3 regions of the Cytobacillus dafuensis genome follow, and region 2 is predicted to be linked to each of the others. Evidence: predicted binding sites of a transcription regulator. Region 2 holds the regulator's gene; each other region holds the start of a gene.
The links. The regulator LexA, encoded in region 2, represses DNA repair genes until DNA is damaged. The targets are predictions, from matches to a motif close to CGAACATATGTTCG.
Positions count from the first base shown of each region.

Region 1: the regulator LexA is predicted to act here: its motif matches at 2,206-2,219, upstream of parE (DNA topoisomerase IV subunit B).
Region 3: the regulator LexA is predicted to act here: its motif matches at 2,813-2,826, upstream of uvrB (excinuclease ABC subunit UvrB).

Region 1 covers NZ_CP042593.1:2,325,521-2,329,816, reverse strand. The annotation lists gene parC (DNA topoisomerase IV subunit A) at 1-113, opposite strand, end outside; gene parE (DNA topoisomerase IV subunit B) at 113-2,089, opposite strand; gene FSZ17_RS11030 (CoA-binding protein) at 2,375-2,788, opposite strand; gene FSZ17_RS11025 (5'-deoxyadenosine deaminase) at 2,901-4,238, opposite strand; gene FSZ17_RS11020 (M20 family metallopeptidase) at 4,235-4,296, opposite strand, start outside.
Region 2 covers NZ_CP042593.1:2,199,089-2,203,384, reverse strand. The annotation lists gene FSZ17_RS10420 (DUF896 domain-containing protein) at 1-128, opposite strand, end outside; gene FSZ17_RS10415 (YneB family resolvase-like protein) at 223-879, opposite strand; gene yneA (cell division suppressor protein YneA) at 906-1,232, opposite strand; gene lexA (transcriptional repressor LexA) at 1,384-2,007, shown strand; gene FSZ17_RS10400 (polysaccharide deacetylase family protein) at 2,359-3,093, shown strand; gene FSZ17_RS10395 (DUF1259 domain-containing protein) at 3,221-3,610, shown strand; gene glnA (type I glutamate--ammonia ligase) at 3,815-4,296, opposite strand, start outside.
Region 3 covers NZ_CP042593.1:4,412,891-4,417,186, forward strand. The annotation lists gene uvrA (excinuclease ABC subunit UvrA) at 1-637, opposite strand, end outside; gene uvrB (excinuclease ABC subunit UvrB) at 645-2,624, opposite strand; gene FSZ17_RS21065 (GntR family transcriptional regulator) at 3,544-4,221, opposite strand.

The DNA.
Region 1 (4,296 bases), 130 kb from region 2:
TCTCTAGCATCAGGTAATGCACGTTCCTGAATAATATATTTACTATAGCGGCCAAATCGATCGCCTAGAACATCTTCAAGAGGGAGGTCGCGAAATTTCTCAACTGATGACATTAGTCAATCTCCTCCTCTAATACTGATATATTTTCATTTTCAAGTATGCTGGCATCCTCTTCAAGTCCAAATGCCACATTTGTTTCAATCCACTTCCTGCGCGGTTCTACTTTATCACCCATAAGGGTAGTAACTCGGCGTTCCGCTCTTGCAGCATCATCAATTCTAACTCGAATCAATGTCCGAGTTTCAGGATCCATTGTTGTTTCCCAAAGCTGATCAGCATTCATTTCACCAAGTCCTTTGTAACGCTGCAGCATATACCCTTTTCCAACCTTTTTGATGGCGTCTTGTAGATCATCTTCGCTCCATGCGTACTCTATGATTTCTTTTTTACCAGTTCCTCTGCTTACTTTATATAATGGAGGAAGAGCGATAAAGATTTTTCCTGCATCCAACAGCGGCTTCATATAACGATAGAAAAAGGTAAGAAGGAGGACTTGGATATGTGCTCCGTCCGTATCAGCATCTGTCATAATAATAACCTTGTCATAATTGACATCCTCTAGGTTAAAATCAGCACCGACTCCAGCACCAACAGCATGGATAATCGTATTGATTTCTTCATTTTTAAAGATATCCTGAAGCTTAGCCTTCTCCGTATTAATTACTTTACCACGCAGTGGGAGAACAGCTTGGAAGCGTCGATCACGACCTTGCTTGGCAGAACCGCCCGCAGAGTCTCCTTCCACTAAATATAATTCATTCTTCTGTGGATTTCGTGATTGCGCAGGTGTTAATTTTCCTGAAAGAACAGCATCAGCACGTTTTCTTTTCTTTCCGCTCCTTGCATCTTCGCGGGCTTTACGTGCCGCTTCCCTTGCCTGATATGCTTTTATTGCCTTTTTAATTAACAAGGAACTAACGTTCGGGTTCTCTTCAAGGAAATAGGATAAATGCTCAGAAACTACCGCATCTACTGCTGAACGGGCTTCACTCGTTCCTAGCTTTCCTTTCGTTTGGCCCTCAAACTGAAGCAAGTCTTCTGGAACACGAACAGAAATTATCGCCGTGAATCCTTCTCGAATATCAGAACCATCAAGATTTTTATCCTTTTCTCTCAGAAGATTAACCTTTCTTGCATACTCATTAAAAATTCGAGTCATGGCCGTTTTCGATCCGGCTTCATGTGTACCGCCATCTTTTGTTCGAACATTATTGACAAAAGAAAGAACATTCTCAGAATATCCATCATTAAATTGGAAGGCAAAATCCACTTCTATGCCATTTTGCTCTCCTTCAAAGCTTACAACCGGATGAAGAATATCCTTTTCCTCATTTAAATATTCAACAAATGCTTCTATGCCATTTTCATAATGAAATAGTTCCTGAACGCCATTTCGTTCATCAACGATTTCTATTTTCATTCCTTTTAAAAGGAAAGCTGATTCCCGAAGACGCTCACATAATGTTTCATAGTTATATGTCGTTGTCGAAAAAATCGACACATCTGGCTTAAAATGAATGGTTGTACCTGTTTGATTCGTTTTTCCTATTTTCTCAAGAGTCGTAACGGGTTTTCCACCATCTTCGAAACGCTGTTCATACACAAAACCATCCCGTTTGATCTTAACGATAAGCCATTCGGAAAGAGCATTAACAACAGATGCCCCTACGCCATGAAGTCCACCACTTGTTTTATAGCCGCCTTGTCCAAATTTTCCACCTGCATGTAAAACGGTTAAAATGACTTCTGGAGTAGGTTTCCCCATACGATGCATGCCCGTTGGCATACCCCGTCCTTTATCTACTACACTAATTGAATTATCTTTATGTATTTTGACAATAATATGATCCCCGTAACCTGCTAATGCTTCGTCAACAGCGTTATCGACAATTTCATATACAAGATGGTGAAGACCCCTTGCATCAGTACTTCCAATGTACATTCCCGGGCGTTTTCTAACTGCCTCGAGCCCTTCTAGTACTTGTATGGCATCATCATTATAGTCAAAAGCTTCCTGATTTCTTGCCACTAACATACCCCTTTCAATTACTGCAACAAAAGTATTGCTAATTATGTTAATACAATCATAAACGTATTCGTCTAAAAAAGGTTTTTATCCTTTTATTTTGTAGATCACGCAATTACAGAACGAATGTTCGTTGTGTGTATTTTACCATATTTTTAATAAGCGTCTATGCTTTATTGTATCTATTTATTTTCATTTGGCAAATGGCTTTTTTTCTATATCGGCTGATTTAGCGGTTTTTTTAGAAAAGAAAAAACATGAGACCTATAAAGATCTCATGTCATCACTTTATTTTGTTAGTGCATGTTCTACCTTAATACAACGGTCCATGACCACTGTAAAATCCTTGTCCTTCAAGAAGTTATAAGCATCTTCGCTAATACAGCCAAGCTGAGACCAAAAGACATCGGCATCGATTTCAGCAAACTCCTTTGCCACTTCTAACAGATGCTCTGAACGTCGGAAAACGTTCACAATATCGACATGACCTTCAATTTCCTTCAAGCTCTTGACAGCTTTTACACCCAGCACTTCGTCTACAGTTGGATTAACTGGAATGATTTCGTAACCTGCGTCCTGCATCGCTTTAGATACCATATTAGAAGTTCTTTCAGGATTTCCGCTTAACCCAACAACCGCAACCCGTTTTGCTTTTTTTAAAATGACGCCGAGTTCATCCCGACTAGGAATTTCAATTGTCATACATGGACCCTCCAAAATTTATGATTACATAACATATTCCCATATTACCGAATATTGATATGTTTTACTAATGAATGAGAAAAAATGATTTTGGAAGGGGATATTTTTCATTTCAATACATAATTGATTCTAGTCTTTTGGTCAAACGTTTGATTGATTTATTTGATTCCTTTAATATGATATCCTTGTCTATCGTGTTCATCCTTCTATTTTCCATTAAAATTTTCCCATTTACAATGGTTGATTCCACATCTGCTCTTGTTGCAGAATAAACAATTCTTGAGATGGGATCAATATCAAAGGAAGGATATATATGAAAATCATTTAAATTTAAAATGGCAAGATCCGCTTTTTTTCCAAGCTCAATGCTGCCTATTTCATTTTCCATTCCTACTGCTTTTGCACCACCAATGGTTGCCATTCGAAAAACCGTTCTAGCATTCATAGCTGTTGGTCCATGAGCAGGCTTCTGAATGATGGCTGCAAGTCTCATTTCATTGAACATATCAAGGTTATTATTACAAGGGGCTCCGTCCGCACCAAGGCTAACATAGGAATGCGAATCAAGAAGGGATGGGACTTCAGCGATACCGGAAGCGAGCTTTAGATTCGAACCAGGACAGTGGCTAACCTTAACACCCCGTTCCTTAATGATTCTCTTTTCTTCTTCGTTCAGCCATACACAATGGGCAAGAATCAACCTCTCATTTGCTAGGCCGATACTATCTAAATAAACAACATTCCTCATACCATGTTCACGCTCTACTATCAATATTTCATTCGCATTTTCAGAGGCATGCGTATGGACTCTTACATGATATTTGGCTGAAAGGTCTCTTACATTTATTAATAATTCCTCCGTGCATGAGACAACAAACCTTGGACAAAATGCATATTGGATTCTGCCGCCGTCATGATAATGCCATTTTTCAAGTAAATCAACGCTTTTCTGAATGGATTCCTTTGTATTTTCTCTTAAAAGAACCGGGACTTCGTCTCCTTTATCCATCATGACTTTTCCGGCTAAAGCACGGATCCCGCTTTCGGCAATTGCTTTAAAAGCAGAGTCAGTATGATGAACGGTTTCCATATCAACAACGGTGGTAGTCCCGCTTTGTAATAACTCTCCAATGCCTAGCATGGCAGAATAATAAATAGATTCCTCGTCATGAGATGCTTCAAGCGGCCAAATTTTTTGCTTCAGCCAATCCATTAATTCCAAATCATCAGCCTGTCCTCTGAACAATGTTTGGCAAAGGTGAATATGTGTCTGGATAAATCCTGGAATTACTGTTCGGCCAGTTGCATCGATTACTTTGCTTGCAAAATGAGAAAGGTTTTTTCCGATTTCAACAATACGATCATCTTCAATATAGATATCCCCTTTTAAAATCTCTTCCTTTTCATTCATCGTTATGATTTCGGCATTTTTTATTAGAATACTTCTCATTTGAATCCTCCGCGAAATGGATTAGGCTCTGCTATCATTTTTTCATCAAAAGATAAAA
Region 2 (4,296 bases):
GAACGAAAGGTTTCTAGGTATTCTCTTCTAAGTAAGGATTGTTCCTTCGCTTCATCTTTTGTCAAACCAGTTTCTTTGGCCTTCTTTGCGAGTGCATTAATACGATTAAGTTTATCTTTTGGTAGCATATTTAAGCTCCTTTAAAATTTCATCGAATCCAATTGCCATGTTACTAAAAAAGAGCGCATTTGACAAGAAATGCCCTCTTACATCCTAAAAAATTTATTCAATGGCTGTTGAAATGGAATCAATATATTCTTGATATCGTCTATGCACGGTTGCCTTTGAAATTTTGTATCCAAAACCTCTTAATGTTGCTGTGATTTCTGAAAATGTTAATTCGTTTTTCCGTAATCGTACGATTTCTTCAATTGGAACTTCAATTCGTTCCCTTCCCGAATGGACACCCATATTTGATAAGTTATTTTCAGGTCTATATCCATTTTCAATAGCACGTTTCATACCACGTTTAATTTTAATATTATGCAGCTTTCGTTGGTATTCCTCTACAATACCAACTATATTTAATACCATAGAGTCAGATTCAGATAGCTGAAGCTCTCCATTGTGAGAAATACAATAAAGTAAAACCTCTTCTTTAAGAATACAATGAAGAATAGCGATTTTTGCATTACCTCTGCCTATCCTAGTTTCATCCTGTATTAAAACTACTTGAACTTCCTTTTGTTTAATAAGAGAAAGCAATTCTAGTATTCCATCTCTTTCTAGTTCATAACCACTTGCCTGTTCACGAATCACGTTAATAATTTCAAAATTATTTACCTTTGCAAGCTCGGTTAACTCTTCCTCCTGTCTAGAAAGTGATGTCTCCTGTGATTCTTTTGTTGTACTTACCCTGCAGTAGATAATTGCTTTCATAAATAATTCCTCACTATAAAAATTTATTAATTTTGAGAACTAGCTAATTCTGTTTGTTTTCTCACGCTATTATCCTGAACAACAGGAATAACAAGCTCATCACCTGGAAATATCCTTCCACTTGAAATCCCGTTATTCTGTTCGACCCAAACGACAAACTCTTTTACTGTAAGCGTGTGTTCATCAGAAAAATCCTCAGCAATTTGCCAAAGTGAGTCACCTTCATTGACGGTTATTTTAATATATTCACTTTTTCCTGGTCCACCAAGTTGAACAATCAAGATAAGAGCAGTAATAAAACTTAAAACGAATAGAATAATAGCATATGAATATAAGTTCCACAATTTTTTCATTGAAATTCACCTCTACGAGAATACATGTTCGATTTTTTCAATCATAAAACAGAACATATGTTTTTGTCAACAGAAATTCGAACTTATGTTTGTACTGTGTTGTTAGAGATGCTATAATTAGGTAAAGAAAATCATAAGAGGTGTAATTATGATGGCGAAATTATCAAAAAGACAACAGGATATATTATGTTTTATTAAAGATGAAGTTAGACAAAAAGGATATCCACCTTCTGTCCGTGAGATCGGAGAGGCAGTAGGACTTGCTTCAAGCTCGACAGTGCACGGTCATCTTGCAAGGCTCGAAAGCAAGGGATTAATTCGAAGAGATCCTACTAAACCACGTGCAATTGAAATTTTAGATTTAGATGTAACTTCACAAACACCAGATTATAAGATTGTAAATGTTCCAATCGTAGGGAAAGTAACTGCCGGTCAACCAATAACAGCCATTGAAAATGTCGAAGAATACTTCCCGCTTCCAGAAAGATTCGCTCCCGCAGATGAACAGGTTTTTATGTTAGAAATCATGGGGGAAAGTATGATCGAAGCAGGAATACTAGATGGTGATTATGTCATTGTCAAGCAACAAAGCACAGCAAACAATGGTGATATTATCGTTGCGATGACAGAAGATGATGAGGCAACTGTAAAAAGATTCTTTAAAGAGAAGGATTATATTAGACTACAACCTGAAAATTCTAGTATGGAACCTATCATTTTGCGTAATGTATCCATATTAGGTAAAGTAATTGGCGTTTATCGCAATATCCACTAAATGAATTAAACCGGGCAAAACTGCCCGGTCCTTTTTTGTTTAGCGAATAACCGATAATATAAACTCTATACTTTCTTATAATAAGACAGTTGGGAGGGCCGTTTCCCATGATAGGACTATCACCTAATTTTTATTAGTGAACCCTTTCTAATTACTCCGTTCATCCAATACTGCAGCTTGCTATTATCAAGCCAATACCCCAAATCAACTTTTTGCTTACATAAGTATTTCTATCTCTCCATAACTTTGATAAATAATATTTTCAAATTCACATAAACTATTGAGGATTATTTCTTGAATGAGAGGTGACTTTACTTGAAAAAAAATACTTTATTTGTCTTTGCCCTTTTCATTTTTTATTTTTCATTTTGTTTAACTACAGTAGCCCATACTCGTAGTCGTGAAGAATACGAAAAATTAGGACATGTTGTATGGGAAGTAGATACAAAAGAAAAGATCGTGGCTATAACGTTCGATGATGGACCTCATCCTGTCTTCACTCCTCAAATTCTTGACATATTAGCTAAATACAATGCAAAAGCTACATTTTTTGTAGCAGGTAATAAAGTAAAAAGATTTCCATCTGTTTTAGAAAGGATTGCAAAAGAAGGACACGAAATTGCTAATCACACTTATAATCATATTTTTAACAGAAATATTACATCTTCTACATTAAGTTCTGAATTAGAGCAAACTGATGAAATTATTCAGAGTATCATTGGTTATAAACCAACTCTTTATCGACCAGTAGGAGGTATGCACAATGATCTAATTATTAACACAGCTGTAAAAAACGGCAAACTTGTTATACTTTGGTCGTGGCATCTAGATGCAGAGGACTGGAAAAACCCTGCAGCTAGCCAAATATCCAGACATATCACTAAAGGAATCAGGCCTGGTAATATCGTTCTACTTCATGATTGGATTGGGACAGAATATTCTCGAACATCTCAAACTGTAAAAGGATTAGAAACTACTTTGAGATTTTTATACCAAAATGGATACGAATGTGTGACGGTGTCTGAATTGTTATTTCGTTCTGAAATAATAGATCAAGATTATTTTAATACCTTTCCTATAGAATAAAATAAAACTGAGGTTCGACTATTTCTCTCATTTTAAATGTACATGAACCTTCACTTGATTTTCTCCACGTTCTAAACACCTGACACATCTCATAAACTATAAAAAAATTATGAGGTGGCATTTGATAATGAACTTTCAAAACCTTTGTCAACAGTGCGCTCAGATACTTAACGGAAAAGCAAGTGTGAAGAATGGCATATGTTCAATTGAAATCACTCGTAATCTTCAAGTTACTATTCAAGGTCGCCCTAGTCGAGGTGAACTTCATGCTGGTATAACCTTTGAATCAATGGATTATGAAGGCAATGCACTTAATCTTGGAGAAGTTGTCCTTCTTGAAGAAGAGCTAACCCCTTTTGTTAATGTTCTTGTTAGAAATCGTTTAATCGTAAGTGCAATTCATAACCACTGGGTATTTACTAAACCAAATATTTTATATGTTCATTTTCAGTCTGTTGAGCCTCCATTAGCCTTTGCTCAAAAAGTTTCACAAGCTTTTATGGGTTTAAACAATTAAATAATATTTTTGCAAAAACCGGCAATTATGTCGGCTTTTTTTATTGCCTTTCTTTCCGATTATTCCTCAAAACAATATCCATTTTTTACGAACAAAAATCCTTAAAGATAAGTAAATTTCATCATTTGGCAGATACTATAATATTCCTAAAACCGTTAAACAACAAAAAACCCTCAATACCAATGGTATCAAGGGTTTAACTTATTAATACATCGTCATATACTGCTCGCGCTCCCAAGGATGCACTTGTGTGCGGAACATATCCCATTCAATTTCTTTTGCCTCAATAAAATGCTCGAAAATATGTCCGCCTAATGCTGAAACAATGACTTCATTTGATTTTAATTTATCTAGGGCTTCTGCTAGTGTTGAAGGAAGATCATCGATTCCTTCTGCAATACGCTCTTCTTTAGACATTACATAAATATTACGATCAACAGATGCAGGCGGAACAAGTTTGTTCTTTATTCCATCGAGGCCTGCTTTTAATAACACTGCCATCGCAAGGTAAGGATTTGCTGCCGGATCGACACTGCGAACCTCTACACGAGTGCTAATTCCTCTAGAAGAAGGAATTCGGATTAGTGGAGAACGGTTCTGAGCAGACCATGCAACATAACATGGTGCTTCATACCCTGGAACTAATCGTTTGTATGAGTTGACTGTCGGATTTGTAACTGCAGTGA
Region 3 (4,296 bases), 2.2 Mb from region 2:
CTTTTACAACAATCCGGTCTATAACAACTTCAATGGAATGCTTTTTATTCTTTTCCAGCTCAATTTCTTCGCCAAGGTCATGCATGTCCCCATCAATGCGGACGCGGACAAAGCCTTGCTTCTTGACTTCCTCTAAAATTTTTACATGTGTTCCTTTTCTTCCAGATACGAGTGGTGCGAGGACTTGAAGCTTTGTTCGTTCCGGGTATTCAAGAATACGGTCCACCATCTGTTCTATCGTTTGTGAAGAGATTTCAATATTGTGATTCGGACAGGTTGGTCGCCCAACTCGCGCGTACAATAATCTTAGATAATCATATATTTCTGTTACAGTTCCAACGGTCGAGCGCGGATTCCGACTCGTCGTTTTTTGGTCGATCGAAATAGCTGGTGATAATCCTTCGATCGCATCCACATCCGGCTTATCCATTTGACCAAGGAACTGCCTTGCATACGCAGATAAAGATTCAACATATCTGCGCTGTCCTTCCGCATAGATTGTGTCAAAAGCGAGCGAGGACTTTCCTGAACCGGAAAGCCCCGTCAGCACAACTAGCTTATCTCGCGGAATGGTGACATCAATATTTTTCAAATTATGTGCTCTGGCGCCTTTTACTATTAATTTATCCATCGCCATGTCTACGTCATCCTTCCGCTTTCAACTCTAGAATTAAATCACGAAGCTCAGCTGCACGTTCGAAATTGAGTGCTTTGGCTGCTTCCTTCATTTCTTTTTCCATATCTGTAATAAGCTTCTCGCGCTCTTTCTTATTTAGCTTGCTCATTTTCGCTGAAGCATTGTATTCTGTCTGATCTTCCGCTGCATGTGTAGCACGGATAACATCTCTGATTTCCTTTTGAATCGTTTGTGGTGTAATGCCGTGCTTTTGATTATATTCTTCTTGAATAGAGCGGCGGCGTTTCGTTTCGCTAATCGCTAACTCCATTGAATTTGTGATTTTATCTGCGTACATAATGACATGCCCGCTTGCATTACGGGCAGCACGACCAATTGTCTGAATAAGCGAACGCTCAGAACGCAGAAAACCTTCCTTATCCGCATCTAGTATAGTCACAAGTGAAACCTCTGGAATATCAAGCCCTTCCCTTAATAGGTTAATCCCTACTAGAACATCGTATGTTCCAAGACGCAGCTCACGAATGATTTCAATCCGCTCCAAAGTTTTTACCTCAGAATGCAAATAATTCACTTTAATGCCGATTTCCTTTAAATAATCCGTCAAGTCTTCAGACATTTTTTTCGTCAAGGTCGTTACAAGGACACGTTCATTTCGTTTGATTCGTTCTTGAATTTCATCAATTAGATCATCAATTTGACCTTCAATTGGACGAACATCAATGGTTGGATCAAGCAGACCTGTTGGACGGATGATTTGTTGAATCATTTCAGGGGTGTGCTCAATTTCGTATGGCCCAGGGGTTGCAGATACATAGACAATTTGATTTATATGCTCTTCGAATTCATTGAACATTAATGGACGATTATCTAATGCAGACGGAAGACGGAAGCCATGCTCGACGAGTACAGATTTTCGTGCCTGGTCGCCATTGTACATTCCTCGGATTTGCGGCAATGTAACATGGGACTCATCAATGACAATAAGGAGATCTTCAGGAAAAAAGTCCAGCAGCGTATATGGAGTCGAGCCTCCAGGTCTTAAAGTCAAATGCCTTGAGTAGTTCTCGATTCCTGAACAAAAGCCCATTTCTCTCATCATTTCCAGATCATAGCGGGTTCTCTGCTCGAGACGCTGAGCCTCGAGCAATTTGTCCTGCGATCTTAGATCCGTAAGCCGCTCTTCCAATTCCTTCTCAATGTTTTCAATGGCTACCCGCAGCTTTTCTTCACGGGTTACGAAGTGTGATCTTGGAAAAATAGCCACATGATCGCGATCTCCTAGAATCTCACCTGTTAAAGCATCCACTTCACGAATACGGTCAATTTCATCGCCGAAAAACTCCACGCGAATACAGTGCTCATCCTTGGAAGCAGGAATAATTTCAACAACATCTCCTCGTACTCTGAACGTACCGCGCTGAAAGGCAATATCATTTCTCTCATATTGAATATCTACCAGTCTGTGAAGAAGCTGATTTCTTTCCATCTCCATCCCTGTTCTAATAGATAATACAAGTTCCCGATATTCTTCTGGAGATCCTAAACCATAAATGCAAGAAACACTGGCAATAATGACAACATCTTTACGTTCAAACAATGAGGATGTCGCCGAGTGCCGAAGCTTATCAATCTCATCATTAATACTTGCATCTTTTTCAATAAATGTATCAGTCTGCGGTACATATGCCTCCGGTTGATAATAATCGTAATAGCTGACGAAATATTCAACCGCATTGTCAGGAAAAAAATCTTTAAACTCACTATATAGCTGTCCAGCTAGCGTTTTATTATGAGCAATGACAAGTGTTGGCCGATTGACCTCTTTGATGACGTTAGAGATTGTGAACGTCTTCCCGGTTCCTGTCGCTCCTAATAAAGTCTGATGCTTCTTGCCTGAGTTTAACCCTTCTACAATTTTTCGAATGGCTTCCGGCTGATCTCCTTGAGGTGAATACTTTGAGACTAGTTTAAATTGGTCCTTCATTAAAAAGCCTCCCGATTAATTTTCTCTATGGCTCAGTTCATTACTATTATTTAACAAAGCGTTCTCTATAAAAACAAATCAGCCTCTACTTGCAATATCAGGACCTGATGTATACTGATTTGTCATTTTTTAACTAAAACTCATACAAACATTCTACCACAAAGACAGGAAAACAAACCACTAATATACGAACGAATATTCGTTTTTTTTAAAATTACCCAGACTTCCCCTAAAAAATAGGTTAATTCCTTTTGTTAGTAAGTGAAAATTATTTCTTGAATGAAAAAAGTTAATCAAACGATTGATTGATAGGAATCGAATAGATACTAATCAAACGATTGATTAATTTATGGATAGGATAGATGTTAATCAAACGATTGATTGATTTAGGAATCGAATAGATACTAATCAAACGATTGATTAATTTAAGGATAGGATAGATGTTAATCAAACGATTGATTGATTTAGGAATCGAATAGATACTAATCAAACGATTGATTAATTTAAGGATAGGATAGATGTTAATCAAACGATTGATTGATTAATTTAGGAGTCGGATAAATGTTAATCAAACGTTTGATTAACTCCCCAATTTCATATATAAGTAACAAAAAACCTGTCGATGCATTAATTTCGACAGGTTCTTTGTTATCGCAGATTAACGGGCAGTAAGACCCCCACTTCAAGTTTGTGAGAGAATCAAAGAAACCTAAGTGGGGGATCAACTGCCCGTAAAGGCCCGACGACGGACACGATGTCCTAGTCAGGCGAAAGCCACAGGACGTGGCGTTTTGAGCGTGATTGGTTCAACTAACCATCAGTGGGGGATGAAAGCCGACTAAGAACGCCACGTCCTGTGGCAACGTCGGCACTAGCACGTCCTGTGCGTCGAAAAACCCTCACTGATGGAAGTTTCACTTTATTCTACTTCGTTGTTTTTTCCTTGTTTTGCATAGTAAATATCAATTGCATTAATCACATTCGATTTGGCAATGCGGGCTGCTTCTTCTTTATTATTCTCTTCAAATGCCCTTAAAATAGCTTCATGCTCATCAATAGAGTGTGGAGTAAGAAAAATCGAGTTATGAAAGTATAGGCGTCGAACATGTGATTGAAGGGTTGACACAGTACTGGCAATATAAGAATTCTCAGTCACATTCACAATATTTTGATGAAACTCCTCATCTAGCTTCAAGGCAGTATAAGAATCACCCGTTTCTACTGCCCGAGCAAACATCGTGTTAATTTCACGCAGCTTACGAATGGTTTCTTGACTAATAATAGGTGCTGCAAGTTCAGTAGCTAAAGCCTGCAGTACTCCTAATGGGGGTAAAATTTTTGAAATATCCTCTTTGTTTACTTCCGTAACTTGAGTCCCCACTCCCGGATACATTTCGACAAACCCTTGAAAGCTAAGTAACTGCAAAGCTTCTCTAATCGGTGTACGGCTGACACCTAAAGCTTGTGCAAGATCCGCATCATTCAGCTTTTCTTTTGGATGCAATGTCCCGTCAATAATCCATTCTAGTATTTGTGAAAAGGCACGTTTTTTTGCTGACATTCGAGTTGGAGTAGAGTAATTAGTAGGTATCGGCATGCTAAGACCCCCTTGTACAAAAACTACTTAAATAATGATTTTATTATATTGAACTAATAATACAAATACAATATA